2 regions of the Alteromonas sp. BZK5 genome follow, and region 1 is predicted to be linked to the other one. Evidence: predicted binding sites of a transcription regulator. Region 1 holds the regulator's gene; the other holds the start of a gene.
The links. The regulator ArgR, encoded in region 1, controls arginine synthesis, uptake and breakdown. The targets are predictions, from matches to a motif close to ANTGAATANNTATTCANT.

Region 1 (7,886 bases):
GTACTGAAGACCAGACTCAGTAACGGTTACTTCGTCACGCTTCGCATTTTCTTCAAGGTACTTAGTGCCTTCTTCAATAACCGCTTTGCTCGCTTCTTCTTTAGCCGCTTGCATACGCTTGTGAATCTCGCCGAACGCATCACGTAGTGTGTCGTTGTCAACCTGAGGCGCTTGACCTGCGAAGGCGTCTTTTAGGCCAGCTACAACAGCGTCAATCGCTAGTCCGTCAAACGGATTTGATTGTAATTGTTGACCCATTTGAAAACCAATGCCGTAACTTGCTTGGGTTTCTACTGTATTGAATGTATCAGTCACAAGAACTCCTGAAATTAAATTACAAATGCAGTACAAATTTCAAACAAAACGCATAACGCGAGAATGTTTCTGCATTTTCCGGTGCAAGAGTGTATCACACCACAAAATATCTTGCTTTGAGCAATGTTAACTAGGGTGCAAAAGTATCAAAATGTTGTAAATTATAACCGAAAGTGGTTAGACAAGTCGCAAAGGACACAGTATGGTTAGGCCCATATATTTAGGAGGAAAGCATGCAAACACACTACGATGCTGAACTGAAAGATACCGTTCGATACCTTGGTAAAACCCTTGGTGAAACAATCAAAAATCAATTAGGTCAAGAGTGGCTAGACCGTATTGAAAAGATTCGAAAAGGCGGCCGAGCTTCTTATCAGGGAGACGCTACTTGTAGCGAAGAACTGAAAGAAACTTTCAAAACAATGTCTGACAGCGATTTGCTTACTGTTGGCCGTGCCTTCGCACAATTCTTGAACTTAGGTAATATTGCCGAGCAAGAATACAACGCAGCAATGAATGTTGATGCATCGATAGATGCACTGTTCAAACACCTAGATAAAGCTGAGTTAACCGCAGAAAAAGTTCAAGATGCGGTTGCTAAGCTAAACATCGATCTTGTACTGACCGCGCATCCTACTGAAGTTACGCGCCGTACACTTATCCACAAACATAAAGAATTGGCGAACTGCCTTCAGGCCATTCACCAAGAATCGCTTAATGACGTTGAGCGTAAAAAAATTGAAACCCGCATTGCCGACCTAATTGCACAGGCTTGGCACACTGAAGAAATTCGCTCTGTACGCCCTACACCTGTTGATGAAGCGCGCTGGGGCTTCTCAGTTATTGAAAACTCATTATGGGAAGCAGTACCTGACTTCATGCGCGAACTTGATGGTCGTTTGAACGAAGACTACGATGTATCGCTACCGCTAGACTCGTCACCAGTACAATTTAGCTCTTGGATGGGCGGCGACAGAGACGGTAACCCATTTGTAACGTCAAAAGTAACCGAGCAAGTATTGCTGCTGGCAAGAAAGCGTGCAGCCAAGCTTTTCGCGATAGATCTTGATCGCTTGCAGGTTGAGCTTTCAATGTACGACTGCAACGACGTGTTACGCGAAAAAGTCGGCGACGCCAACGAGCCATACCGCGCCCTTCTTCGTCCACTTGTTGACAAGTTCATCGCAACCCGCGATGGCATTAGCGACTACTTAGCAGGTAAAAACCCAGATACTTCAAACTGGATAGAAAGCGACGATGAGCTAATCGAGCCGTTAATGCTTTGCTACCAGTCATTGTTAGACTGCGGTATGCAGGTCGTGGCAAACGGACTGTTACTAGACACTATTCGCCGTGCTCGAGTATTCGGTATTCACCTTCTGCGCCTTGATGTACGTCAGGACTCTGAACGTCATGCCGACGTCTTTAGCGAACTAACTCGCTATCTTGGTCTTGGTGACTACGCTCAGTGGAGCGAAGCCGACAAGCAGGCGTTCTTATTACGCGAGCTTGGCTCAAAACGCCCGCTTTTCCCTGCTCAATGGGACGCCTCTGACGACGTAAAAGAAGTACTTGATACGTGTAAGGTAATTGCGAAGCACAGCAAGCACGGCTTTGGTATTTATATCATCTCTATGGCCAGTGAGCCGTCAGATGTCATGGCGGTTCAGCTGCTACTTCAAGAAAGTGGTGTAGATTGGCCAATGCCAGTGGCGCCATTGTTCGAGACGCTAGACGATTTGAACAACTCGCCTGACGTAATGCGCAAACTTCTGTCTATCGACTGGTATCGCGGTTACGTTAAAGGTCGTCAATTCGTTATGATTGGTTATTCAGATTCAGCCAAAGACGCAGGTGCACTTGCTGCGGGCTGGGCTCAATACCAATCACAAGAAGCCTTGGTTGCGATTGCTGATGAGTTTGACGTAAGCCTGACGCTATTCCACGGCCGTGGCGGTACAATTGGTCGTGGTGGCTTGCCAGCACATGCTGCCATTTACTCTCAGCCTCCTGGCTCGCTAGACGGCGGCTTCCGCGTAACTGAGCAAGGCGAAACTATTCGCTATAAATTCGGTATGCCTAAGCTGGCTAAACGCAGCCTAGGTATTTACGCCAGCGCCATAATTGAAGCCATGTTGTTCCCGCCTCCGGCACCAAAAGAAGAATGGCGAGAGCTTATAACTGCAATGGCAGCCCAAGGTCGCGATAACTACCGTGCAACCGTGCGTCACGATAAAGAGTTCGTACCTTACTTCCGTGTTGCAACGCCAGAGCAAGAGTTAGGCAAACTCCCACTAGGTAGTCGTCCAGCGAAGCGTAAGCCACAAGGTGGTATTGAGAGCCTACGTGCGATTCCATGGATATTTGCCTGGGCACAAACCCGTTTGGTACTGCCAAGCTGGTTAGGCGTTATGCGCGCTATCGATAGCGTGAAGACACCGGAAAATGAAAAAGTGGTTAACGAGATGTTCAGCGAATGGCCGTTCTATCGTTCACGTCTTTCAATGCTGGACATGGTGTTCCATAAAGCCGATCCGCGTATCAGTGAAGCTTATGATGAGCGCTTAGTACCCAAAGAGCTTAAACACTTTGGTGAAGCTCTGCGTGCCGAGCTTAAAGAAAGCATCTCGTCGCTACTGGCTATAACCGGTGACGGCGACATCATGAAGAACGACCCGCAGGGTAAAGAGTCTATGGAGATCCGTGCAGGATATCTTCAGCCCCTCCACTACCTGCAAATTGAGCTTCTGGATCGTATTCGTAAAGCCGGTGACGATGCACAAAACACCAGCCTAGAGCGTGCCATGATGGTTACCATCGCGGGTATTGCAATTGGTATGCGTAATACAGGCTAGAGCCCAATGAACGCGTAACGTTATAATGAAAAGCCTGCTCATTGAGCAGGCTTTTTTTGTAATGTCTTAAATGCAAAAAAGGCTGGGTACGTAAGAACGTATCCAGCCTTTTCTAGCGGATGCTAGTACATCCGCTTCAGGCGCTATTAGCCGTTTACGAAGTCAACGCCTAGCTTGATGTCGCCACGTAGGCCTTCAAGCATGTCGTTTTTCGCTTTTTCTTCGAATGCGCTTAGCTCGCCGTATGGCAAGATTTCTTCAACACCGTTTGCGCCTAGGCGAACTGGGTGTGCAAAGAATGCTGCGTCGCCGCTGTCGTCAGTTTGTACATAAGTGTACTCAACCACGTTCTCACCTTGCATTGCTGCAACTAGTGATAGACAGAAGCGTGCCGCTGCTTGACCCATTGACAGGGTTGCAGAACCGCCGCCCGCTTTAGCTTCAACAACTTCAGTACCCGCGTTTTGGATACGAGTAGTTAGGCTAGCAACTTCTTCGTCTGTGAACTCTACGCCTTCAACTTGTGAAAGTAGAGGAAGGATAGTTGTACCAGAGTGACCACCGATTACCGGTACGTGCACAGAAGATACGTCTACACCTTTAAGTTCAGCAACAAACGTTTCAGCACGGATAACGTCTAGTGTCGTTACACCAAAAAGCTTGTTCTTGTCATAAACGCCTTTTGCTTTAAGCGTTTCAGCTGCAATAGCAACAGTAGTGTTAACTGGGTTAGTGATGATACCAACACACGCGTTCGGGCAGTTATCAGCTACACCTTCAATTAGGTTTTTAACAATGCCGGCGTTGATGTTGAATAGATCAGAACGATCCATACCTGGCTTACGAGGCATACCCGCTGGAATTAGAACAACGTCTGCTCCAGTTAGTGCATCAGCTAGGTCATCTTTACCGTGACCGGTTACTTTTACCGCAGTGGGGATGTGGCTCAAATCAACGGCAACACCAGGAACAACTGGCGCTACGTCGTAAAGCGCTAAATCTGAACCTGCTGGCAATTGTGTTTTCAACAACAAAGACAGCGCCTGACCAATACCACCGGCAGCACCTAACACGGCTACTTTCATACCATTTCTCCTATGGGATTACTTCACGTATTTAAACGGAACGTCACACTAATGCAACGCGGGGGAAAACTCAATCACCGGATCGTCTTATTAACGTTATTTATGGCGATTTTATCTCGATATTCATTATCATGAATGATTATGCAAAGAAATTGCGCAAAGTCTACCTGTACGGCACAATATACGCATACTAAATATAATTCCTAACGATAACCCTCAAAAAAGAAAAGAGCGCTAATGGCAAACGCAAAACAAGAGCTACTCATCAAAGCTTTTAAAGAAATTCTTAAAGCAGAAAGTTACGGTTCACAGGGCGAAATTGTTGATGCATTAAAAGCACAAGGCTTCGACAACATCAGCCAATCTAAAATCTCTAGAATGCTAAGCAAATTCGGCGCGGTACGCACGCGAAATGCCCGAGGTGACATGGTGTATTGCTTGCCTCCAGAGCTAGGTATGCCTACGGCTAAAAGCCCTCTTAAACAGCTGGTACTGGATATCGTTCACAACAACGTAATGGTAATCATTAGAACCAGCCCTGGTGCTGCACAGCTTATTGCGCGCTTGCTTGACTCATTAAGTAAGAAAGACGGAGTTTTGGGCACCATAGCAGGTGACGACACTATTTTCATCGCGCCAGCGGATGTGTCTAGAATCGAAGAACTAAGACAGCGTGTTGAAGACCTGTTTGAGAACGTTTAGGTAGCCACGCTATTAAAACGGTGCCCTCTCATTGAGGGCACTATATATTCTGCTGTTCGCTGACGCTAACTCAATAGCTTAATCAGCGCATCGGCTGCTGGTCGTGATGACGGCGGATTCTGTCCCGTCACCAGTAACCCGTCGGTACACACTTTTACAGCAAAATTGTCGGCGCTCTCATACTTACCGCCTTTTTTAACCAGTTCATCTTCAACCAGATAAGGCACTACGTCTGTAAGTTCCATTGCAGCTTCTTCACTGTTTGAAAATCCGGTAACAGATTTTCCCTCTACCAGGTATTTGCCATCAGGCGTTTTAACGTCCTTAAGCACAATTGGCGCGTGACATACTGCCCCAACGGGTTTATTAGCTGCGATAGTGTCTTCGATTAGTTTTATCGAGTGCACATTGTCAGAAAGGTCCCACAACGGACCGTGTCCCCCTGGATAGAACACCGCGTCAAACTCTTCAGCTCTCACATCTTCAAGCGGAATAGTCGACGCTATAGCGCTACGCGCCAGCTCATCTTTCGTATATCGCATAGCGTCATCGGTCATTGCATCGTCAGCCAGACTATTGGGATCGATAGGCACTTGCCCTCCCATGGGTGACGCCAAAGTTATCGTATATCCTTGGTCTTTAAATGCGTAGTACGGCGCAGCAAACTCTTCCAACCACATGCCTGTCTTTTTGCCGGTATCACCCATAATTTCGTGAGATGTCATTACCATTAGCATACGTTTTGACATAAGCCCTCCTTGCGAGCATTTAAAAATTTGTCGTCAATTACTTCGGCTAATGTACGTAGTTAGATCATTAAAAAAGCGGAGGATCGTTTGATTGCATGATTGTGAGATTAATGGCGGGCATAAAAAAGTGCCACTTCCTGTTAAGGAGAGTGGCACCTAACACTACAATAGGTTCACACCATTGGATTAGAAGCTGTACTTAACACCAACTCGGATTTGCCATAATGATTGCTCATTAAAGAATCCATTTTGATTAGTGTTACCTTCAAAGAACTCGTTGTACGTATATGTACCATCGCTATTTAGCGATGCATCAAGTACAGGAGCTGAAACGAATGGACCAATTTTACGAACGCCCCAATCATCATTTAAGAAGTTACCAACGTTCTTAAGGATGAAGTATGCACTTGCGCGATGACCTTTCATGAAACCAGGAAGTTGCTGGTCAATACGGAAGTCAACTCGAGAATACCATTCAGCATTTTCAGAGTTACGCTCAAGGATTTCGCCGCGAGCAAAACCACCTTCATCGATGAATGAGTTGAATGCACCTAAGTCGAAGCCTTCTGCATACGTCACGTTTGGATCATCAACTTCTGGGATGTAAAGAAGTGCATTGTTTGTTCTAAACTGCGCGTCGCCGATCGTGATACCGTCAAAGGTGTACGAGAATGGACGACCTTGCTGGCGAGATCCGAATAGCGAGAAGCTTGTTTTGTAACCGTCAACAATTTCAGTCGAATAACGCAAGTTAAACGTAAAGCGATGTGGCACTTCGTAGTTCGAAGTTGCGATACCAGGGTTTAACGGGTCTGATGAAGCAAAGTTAGTAAAGTTCGAGAACGCTACTGAACTTGCCATTGGTGTAACGTCTTCAGAGCGGTTGTATGCATAACCGAATGAAGCATCTAAACCAAAGTCATATTCTTTTTGAACAGCAAAAGAGATAGTGGTCGACTTGCCATCTTCACGAGCATTGGTAAGTACTAAGTCACTCTTACGGAAGTTACGGAAAACAGCGTCACCATCGTCATTAGTTCCAACTTGAATATAGTCGTAGATAGGTCGACCGTCAGCTGCAAAAGTAACGTTTTCTGTGTCCCAACCAACATTTATGATTTGTGCACTATCTTGCTTCTTGTTGTGAAGAATATCTGCTTGGAATACATAATCGCTGTCTGTTACCCAAGTGAAACCAAGATTGAACTTCCATTCGCTAGGAATCTCAAAATCAGGGTCTACGGCATTCGTTGAAGGCTCATTACCCAAAGATGGATCTGCATCAGCAACTTCATCAAACATCTCTTGAAGTGGTGAGTAAATTAGGCGACCACCATTAACCAGCGGAACCGTGTTACCGTTCTCATCGAACAACTCAAAATCACTGCGATAAGTATCAATATTTGTAATACCGTCGTTAGAGAAAGAGTTTGATAGCCAAACGTTAGGGTTACCACCAGAGTATAGGCCTACACCACCACGTACTTCCATATTGTCATTCAATGTATAGTTGAAGCCAAAGCGAGGCTGCAATAAATCAATTCCATCGAATGTTGAAGTGTTGTCATAACCATAGCGTTGAGCAAATACTTCATTGCGCTTAGGCTTGTCATCACTGCTGTATTTGTCATAACGAAGACCGAACAACAAAGTTAGGTCATCAAGGATCCACTCGTCTTGAACATAAAGCGTGTTCGTTTCATAAGAGAATCGTTGCGCTGCGTCCTGAGGATTATTTGTGCCAGCAGAGTTGTTGTAGTAGATGTCGTCAGCCAAACCAGCTTCAAAATCATCAATAGTTTCGAAACGGTATTCACCAATAGTATGTTGCATGAACAAGTTAAATGCTTCTAGCTCTTCATACTCATAACCGAATGTAATTGTATGGTTATCTAGGTAGTACGTACCAGCGAACTTGGCAGTTGTGCTATTCCAATCCATTTCGTTAGATTGACGAGAGTCATCTGGACCGAAAAAGACGTCTGCACCGTTTACTCTATCGATGCGAATTTCACCAAAACCACTGTCAGCATCTAGTGAGTTTTGACGGTTGGTAAGCTTGATTCGACCTAAGCGAACTTCGGTAGAGAAGTCGTCGGTCCAGTCTGAGTACAATGAAGCAACTGTTGAATTAAGCTTTGCACCTACTTCGTAGAAATGGCTATCTAAAGAAAGAGCTG
Region 2 (7,886 bases), on a different contig from region 1:
TAGCACTGAGGCTATCAATCCAATGGAGAGGATATTTAGTGTCCGGTACTTTTTGGATATAGGAAGTAATGCGAGCGTTTGAAGTGAGGGAATTTCCTCAACACTGAGCTGATTATTTGAAAACACGGTTTCTTGTTGTGCGCTAATTGTCATCGCATTAATTCCTTTTGCCACTGTATAAATAAGATCAGCCTGCCGCTTTTTTTAAGGAGAGGCTTAGCTACTTAGCAACGCTGCTCTGACCGCTTTCTCTAGCGCAGTTTTTATAACAAAAAAGAGGGCAAGCCCTCTTTTTTACGTTTCCTATTAAAGAGCGCGTTATGCTAACTAGTCATCAACCTGCTGTTCATTCAGCCAATCGTGTAGTGCCTTCATGTCGTGCTGAACCGCCATTTGTAGCTCTTCCACCCAATCATGCACGTTCTCCCACCATGTAGGGTGGTCGCCCTGTTGAATTTGATTAGCAATACGCTGTACACGAGCCAAACCAACAGAGCCAGCGGCGCCTTTAATTTTGTGAGCCTGTGAGCACACTTCTGACTTTTCGTCCGCACTTAAACTTAGCTGCAGTATTTCCATGTATTCAGGCATTTTTTCTTGGAATACTTTAACGCTAGCGCGCACCATTTCATCCCCTATGGTATCAACTAACATCTGTAACAAGTCCATATCTAAAATGTTACTTAATGTTTTGTTAGGTTCAGGGCGCTCTACTTCGCCATCAATTTCAAGCGGTGCAGGTGGTGCATGGAACAGCTCGTTAAACACCTCGATAACGCGAGATTTTTTAATCGGCTTCGCAATAACGTCATCCATACCGTTTTCTAAGTATTCATCACGCTTTTTAATGACGTTTGCCGTTAGCGCCACGATAGGCGTTTGCATAACCAGATCTTCTTCAATAATCGTACTTGCCACATCGAATCCTGTCATGTCAGGCAATTGAATATCAAGCAAGATAAGGTCGTATTGGTTTTCCCTGACTTTGTCTATGGCTTCTTGACCGGTCATTGCTACATCGACTTTCTGGCCAAGCTTCTCGAGCAAGGCTTTAGCGACCATTACGTTCAATTCAATATCTTCTACTAACAAGATATTGAGCCCTGTTACTTGAAGCTGCGCGACTTTCATCGGGCTATTAGAAATTTGAACAGGCAACACAATTTCAAAACGGGTGCCTTTACCCACTTTACTTGAAACGTGAATTTCACCTTTCATCAAGTCGACCATTTGCTTACAAATTGCCAATCCAATACCGGTACCTGTGGCCGATTGGTGGTCAGGGTGATCAACCTGATAGTACATGGCAAAAATCTTATCAATTTCGCTTTCAGGAATACCTACGCCCGTGTCTTCAATCACAAATGTTACATACGCCTTATCACCATCAGGTTTCGTCGATGAAACCGTTAGACTTACGTGACCTTTTTGTGTGAACTTCACTGCGTTAAACAGGATGTTCCATAATATCTGACGAAGGCGCGTACCATCTATTTCAACAAGACGGGGAAGCGGCTCGTTAATTGTCGTTTTAAGCTCTAGCTGTTTGTCGGCTGCAAGTAGACGAATAATGCTGCTAAGTTCTTCGGTAAAGTCTTTCAACGATATGGTTTTTAGACTCAGCTCAAGCTTATCTCTGTCTAACTTATCAAGGTCGATAATATCGTTAAAAATATTACCTAATGTTATAGCGCTGGCGTATATCGTACTTACCCAGTTAAATTGTTCTTCACTCAACTCGGTATCACGCAGCATACGGCTTAAGCCCACAATACCGTTCAGCGGTGTGCGTAGCTCATGACTTATGGTTGCGATAAAGCGGGTTTTGTCGGTACTTGCTTTTGCAGCAGCGTTTTCAGCCTGCTTACGCTCAGTCATGTCTCGACCGAACGACAACAAGCCAATGCGATTACCGTCTTTATCGAAGAAAGGTACACGCTTCATTTCGAAGTAACGACGACGTCCATCAGCGAAGCGAAGCCACAGCTCTTCTGTGATACTGGCGTTGGTTTCTAGAACTTCGTGATCACTCGCTACAATTTGGCGGGCAAGCTCTTCCTCATATACGTCTTTTGGCGTTAAGCCAAGCAGCTCTTGCTCGGTTTTGCCCGTCATAAGCTCCGCTATACGGTTACAACCAGCAAACCTGCCTTCTTCATTTCGGTAATATATTAAGTCTGGTGAGGCATCGATGATTGAACGTAATAAGGTTGATAAGCGGCGTGCTTGTGCTTCTTGTTCTGATTTATCCTGAATTTCTTTTTCTAAGTCTTTAAACAGCGCCTCACGCTCTTCTTGTGCTTGCTTGCGCTGCTCTATCTCGTGATTAAGCTGTCTGATGTTGCTTTGAAGTTCGCGGTTAAGAAAGACATCTTCTTCACGCAAACTTTCCAACTGGCTTACCACTTCCTTTAAGTTGGTACGTGAGTTTTCTAATTGCTTGATTAACTCACTAAAGAAATAAAGTACCCAAGGCGCAGATAACATGGTCAGTACTACAGCACTGATGAAGTCATCGGGCTGAACCTGGCTTCCCATGCTCACGCGAATTACGTATGAGCCCCCTAGCGTAAACACAAGCGAAAGAACAACAAACAATATGCTGAGCTTTAGAGTGCCAAAACGCTGAACAAATTGGGCAAAGCGAATTGCCCAAGAATCGTTTGGTGAATCTGAATGCATGTACGTCTAATTTAAGCTTATTTTGCGGTTATCCTATCAGGCTTTCCTCTTTTCGGGAATGCGGTTTGTCAAAGCATAACTCTGTGGCCCTGCTCAGAATTAGGATTTGAAAGGCGACTTTTCAGTAATTTCATTAATGTATTTGGTATTCACCCATCCCACCTTCGTGTAAGACACTTTCGCCCACTCCCCTCGCTTTTCCAGTATTTTTAGCACTTCGCCCTTATTCAAACCGTTCTCGACAGTTGGGTACGAAACATCTGGCCCTTTTCTCACATTCAGCGAATTGGCACTTACATTGGCCACCCGCTTTACAGGGCTAGCGAGATCCCGCTGAATTTGATCATGCGCCTCTCGCTGTGAATTCGAATCACTTGACTCAGTTGCCCACCTTTCACTATCACTTTGCAAAACAGCGGCTTTGAGTCTTTGAAGGGGAAAAGCGGGGCCAGGATCGACCTTTCGTGACGGCGCTATTTCTTCATGCCCGACGATAGTAGAGATGTTGTAGTGGCTACACAACGCTTTACACAGCGATAGCGTCCTAACAATTTGTACGTCGGTGTACTTGTGCCAATAGCCCATAGACTGTTGGTTAATGTGCTGGGCAGCTAATACTTCATTCTCGCCAAAAATTTCGCCAAACCAACTTTCAAAGGTGCCGTCTCCTCTAGCCTTAAGCTGGCCGGCATTGTCTAATTCAATGCCGATAGAGTACTGATTCAAGCCACTACGCCCCTCGTAATAACTTTCTCCTGCGTGCCACGCTATTTTATTAGTCGGAAGCATTTGAACAATGTCACCATTGCGTCCAACGGCAAAGTGAGCTGACACACCGCTATCGGCATTGGTCAAGACATTCACCGAAGATGAAAGGCTACTACCGGCGGTAAAATGAATAACAATAGTATCGGGAGATCCAGATTGAAAACGCCCAGATGTGTTAGGAGAAAGCCTGAAGGTGATATTGTCGCCAGTTAGAATATGATCATCTATACTAAATAAAGGCAGTGGTGAAGCATGTAGTGTATTCATACAATAATCCTTATTGTCTTAACAGCACGCCACCACAGTGAATTTTTATTCTTCGCCTTCCACATAAGCGTACACTCAATTCACACACAGGGCTCTCTATCAACATCCTTCAGCGCACCACGAGCCTTACCTGTGGTTAATTTTCAACCAACATAGCAAACTACTTATATTAGTGGAACCATAGCTTTACAAATTAATAAAAATACACCGCAAACCGCTATTGACAACATAAAACATCAATTTCAAAGCATATTTATTCATTAATAAAACGCAAATGAGAAGTAATATCATTTATAAGGGATGAGTTATTAACTTTGCAATACTGATAACATTTTTGTTACAAACATAAATGATGACACGTAAACAACTGATTAATATCGACTTAATTATATTTATACTAATTCACTATAAAGCTTATACTTTTAGCGTTTGATTTTAGTTTTCAATGTGGGTATTTTGTACGGCCCGCATGGCAATAATGCATAAAAATGCGGAAACGACTGGTATCCTCTAATAATAAATAAACGACAAGAAAGACGCATATTGCGAGCAATACCGCGCGCAAGCAAAAAAGACGTCTAACAATGTTGTGATACGCACACCTAGGCGCATCTACACGCAACGCATACCTTGCCCAGTCTTAAGGTTGAAGGAGTTAAGAGATGAGTTTATATAATCCCAATGATTCCCGGGACAACTGTGGGTTTGGCTTAATCGCTCACACTCACGGGGAAGCCAGTCATGAATTGGTAACCACTGCAATACACGGCCTTGACCGTATGCAGCATCGTGGCGGTATCGCCGCAGACGGGAAAACCGGTGACGGCTGTGGTTTATTACTACAGAAGCCGGATGCGTTCTTCCATGCAATCGCCGAAGATAATGGCTGGAAACTCAGCAAAAAATACGGCGTGGGCATGATTTTCTTAAGTCAGGACCCTGTACTTGCGCAAGCCGCGCGTGAAGTACTTAATGAAGAACTTGAAAAAGAAACACTTTCAGTAGTGGGCTGGCGCGAAGTGCCTGTTGACCGCTCGGTACTGGGTGAATTAGCGCTTACAGGCGTTCCACAAATTGAACAAGTATTTGTGAACGCACCAGCGGGCTGGAGAAAACGCGACCTTGAGCGTCGCTTATATATGATCCGTCGCCGTGCTGAAAAACGCCTTGAAGCAGATCCAGATTTTTACGTAGCGTGTTTATCAGGCTTGGTAACGATCTATAAAGGCTTAGTGATGCCAAAAGACTTGCCAGCCTTCTATCACGATCTTGCCGATGAGCGCATGCAAAGCGCGATCTGCGTTTTCCACCAGCGCTTCTCGACAAACACGTTACCACGCTGGCCGCTAGCTCAACCCTTCCGTTTCCTTGCGCATAATGGTGAAATTAACACCATCAAAGGCAACCGCGACTGGGCAATGGCACGTGCAGCGAAATTTTCAACGCCGCTTATCCCCGACCTTAAAGATGCTGCACCTTTCGTAAATACTGAAGGTTCAGACTCATCGTCATTGGATAACATGCTGGAGCTATTCCTAGCCGGTGGTATGGATTTATTCCGTGCCATGCGTTTACTGGTTCCACCAGCCTATCAAAACAACAAAACCATGGATGATGACCTTCGTGCATTCTACGAGTTTAACTCAATGCACATGGAACCATGGGATGGCCCTGCCGGTATCGTTTTAACCAACGGCCGTCACGTAGCCTGTAACCTTGATAGAAACGGCTTGCGTCCAGCTCGCTATGTCATTACCAAAAATGGGTTTATTACTCTAGCCTCAGAAGTAGGTATTTGGGACTACGAGCAAGCTGACGTGATTGAGAAAGGCCGCGTTGGTCCAGGTGAAATGCTTGCCGTAGATACTTACACGGGCAAAATCTGGCGCTCTACAGAAATTGATGATGACCTTAAAGCTCGCCACCCTTATAAAGAGTGGTTAGATAAGCACATTCGTCACCTTACGCCAATTGAGCAGCTTGATGCCTCGCTTATTGGTAAGCGCGTATTTGATGACGATGCCATGGCGGTCTACCACAAGCTACACGCCTACAGCTACGAAGAAATTCAACAAGTTGTAAAAGTTCTCGCGAAAGACGGTCAAGAAGCCGTTGGCTCTATGGGCGACGATACGCCAATGGCGGTAATGTCATCGCGCCAGCGCACGGTTTACGATTACTTCCGTCAGCAGTTTGCCCAGGTAACCAATCCACCTATCGACCCGCTACGTGAAAACCACGTCATGTCGTTGGCAACCTGTATTGGCCGCGAGCAAAACGTATTTAGCGAAACATCGGGTTACGCTGACCGCGTGTTATTCGACTCGCCGGTATTAATGTATACCGACCTTAAACAATTGCGTGAATTTAACCCAGACAACTACTACTCAGAAGTAGTAGAGCTTCAATACGCGCCGCAAGAGGGCTTGAAAAAAGCCATTGAGCGCGTGTCTAACGAAGTAGAGATGCTGGTTAAAAATAAGCGGGCTGCGTTTGTTATTCTGTCTGACAGAAACATCAAGCAAAACCGCTTGGTGATCCCAGCCGCGATGGCCGTGGGTGCGGTACAGCGACGACTGGTTGAAAAATCACTGCGCTGCGACGCGAACGTTGTTATAGAAACAGCGAGTGCCCGTGACCCGCATCACTTTGCCGTACTTATTGGCCTTGGTGCAACGGCGGTTTACCCATTCCTTGCCTATGAAACTATCGAACAGCTTTGCGAAAAAGGCGAGTTAGATATTGCTCCTATGCAGGCTACGTTGAACTACCGTAAAGGTATCAACAAGGGCTTGTATAAGATCATGTCTAAGATGGGTATCAGTACAGTCGCGAGCTACCGTAGCTCTAAGCTCTTCGAAGCCGTGGGGATTAACAATGAAGTAATGAATCTTTGCTTCAAAGGCGTGACCTCACGTATTCAGGGCGCAGGCTTTGATGATTTCCACCAAGATCTCATCAACCTGAATCGCATTGCATGGCTTAAGCGTAAGTCTGTTGATCACGGTGGCTTACTTAAATATGTGCACGGTGGCGAATATCACGCCTATAACCCAGACGTAGTTAGCACGCTGCAAAAAGCGGTTGTGTCGGGTAACTATGACGACTACCAGCAATACGCCAAGCTTGTTAACGAGCGTGCCCCTGCACACATTCGCGACTTGCTGGCCATTAATCCAGACTGCGATCCTATTGATATTAGCGAAGTAGAAGCACCGGAGAACTTGTTCCCACGTTTCGATACTGCGGCTATGTCAATTGGTGCATTAAGCCCAGAAGCCCACGAAGCGCTGGCTATTGCAATGAACCGTTTGGGCGGTCAGTCTAACTCGGGCGAAGGTGGCGAACACCCTTCTCGTTTTGGGACTGAAAAGAACTCTAAGATTAAGCAGGTTGCGTCAGGACGCTTCGGTGTGACACCTCACTATTTGGTTAACGCTAACGTTATTCAAATTAAAGTGGCGCAAGGTGCTAAACCGGGTGAAGGCGGTCAGCTTCCTGGTGATAAAGTGAATAAATACATCGCACAGCTTCGTTTCTCTGTGCCAGGTGTAACCCTTATTTCACCACCACCGCACCACGATATCTATTCAATTGAAGATTTGGCTCAGCTAATTTTCGATTTGAAGCAGGTTAACCCAACGGCGCTAATATCAGTAAAACTGGTATCTGAACCGGGTGTTGGCACCATTGCAACGGGTGTAGCAAAAGCCTATGCAGACCTTATTACCGTATCAGGGTACGACGGCGGAACAGGTGCAAGCCCATTAACGTCAGTTAAATATGCGGGTAGCCCGTTCGAGCTTGGTTTATCTGAAACTCAGCAAGCGCTTATTGAAAACGGCTTACGTCACAAAGTACGCGTTCAAACCGACGGTGGTTTGAAAACAGGCTTAGACGTAGTAAAAGCCGGTATTTTAGGCGCTGAGAGCTTTGGTTTTGGTACAGGTCCAATGGTGGCTTTAGGCTGTAAATATCTACGTATTTGCCACTTGAACAACTGTGCGACCGGTGTTGCAACGCAGGATCAAAAACTGCGTGACGACCACTTCATTGGCTTACCTGATATGGTAATGAACTACTTCAAGTTTATTGCTCAAGAAGTGCGTGAAATCATGGCGTCTATGGGTATTGCTAAGTTCGACGACCTTGTTGGTCGCACAGAGCTA

Region 2: the regulator ArgR is predicted to act here: its motif matches at 4,195-4,212, upstream of gltB (glutamate synthase large subunit).

What each region holds. Positions count from the first base shown of each region.
Region 1 covers NZ_JACSOE010000044.1:29,851-37,736, forward strand. Annotated here, with positions in the region: gene BIZ39_RS13380 (FKBP-type peptidyl-prolyl cis-trans isomerase) at 1-315, opposite strand, end outside; gene ppc (phosphoenolpyruvate carboxylase) at 549-3,170, shown strand; gene mdh (malate dehydrogenase) at 3,317-4,255, opposite strand; gene argR (transcriptional regulator ArgR) at 4,493-4,957, shown strand; gene BIZ39_RS13400 (type 1 glutamine amidotransferase domain-containing protein) at 5,023-5,706, opposite strand; gene BIZ39_RS13405 (TonB-dependent receptor) at 5,893-7,886, opposite strand, start outside.
Region 2 covers NZ_JACSOE010000036.1:3,502-11,387, reverse strand. Annotated here, with positions in the region: gene BIZ39_RS11815 (PH domain-containing protein) at 1-153, opposite strand, end outside; gene arcB (aerobic respiration two-component sensor histidine kinase ArcB) at 328-2,682, opposite strand; gene BIZ39_RS11805 (N-acetylmuramoyl-L-alanine amidase) at 2,782-3,717, opposite strand; gene gltB (glutamate synthase large subunit) at 4,380-7,886, shown strand, end outside.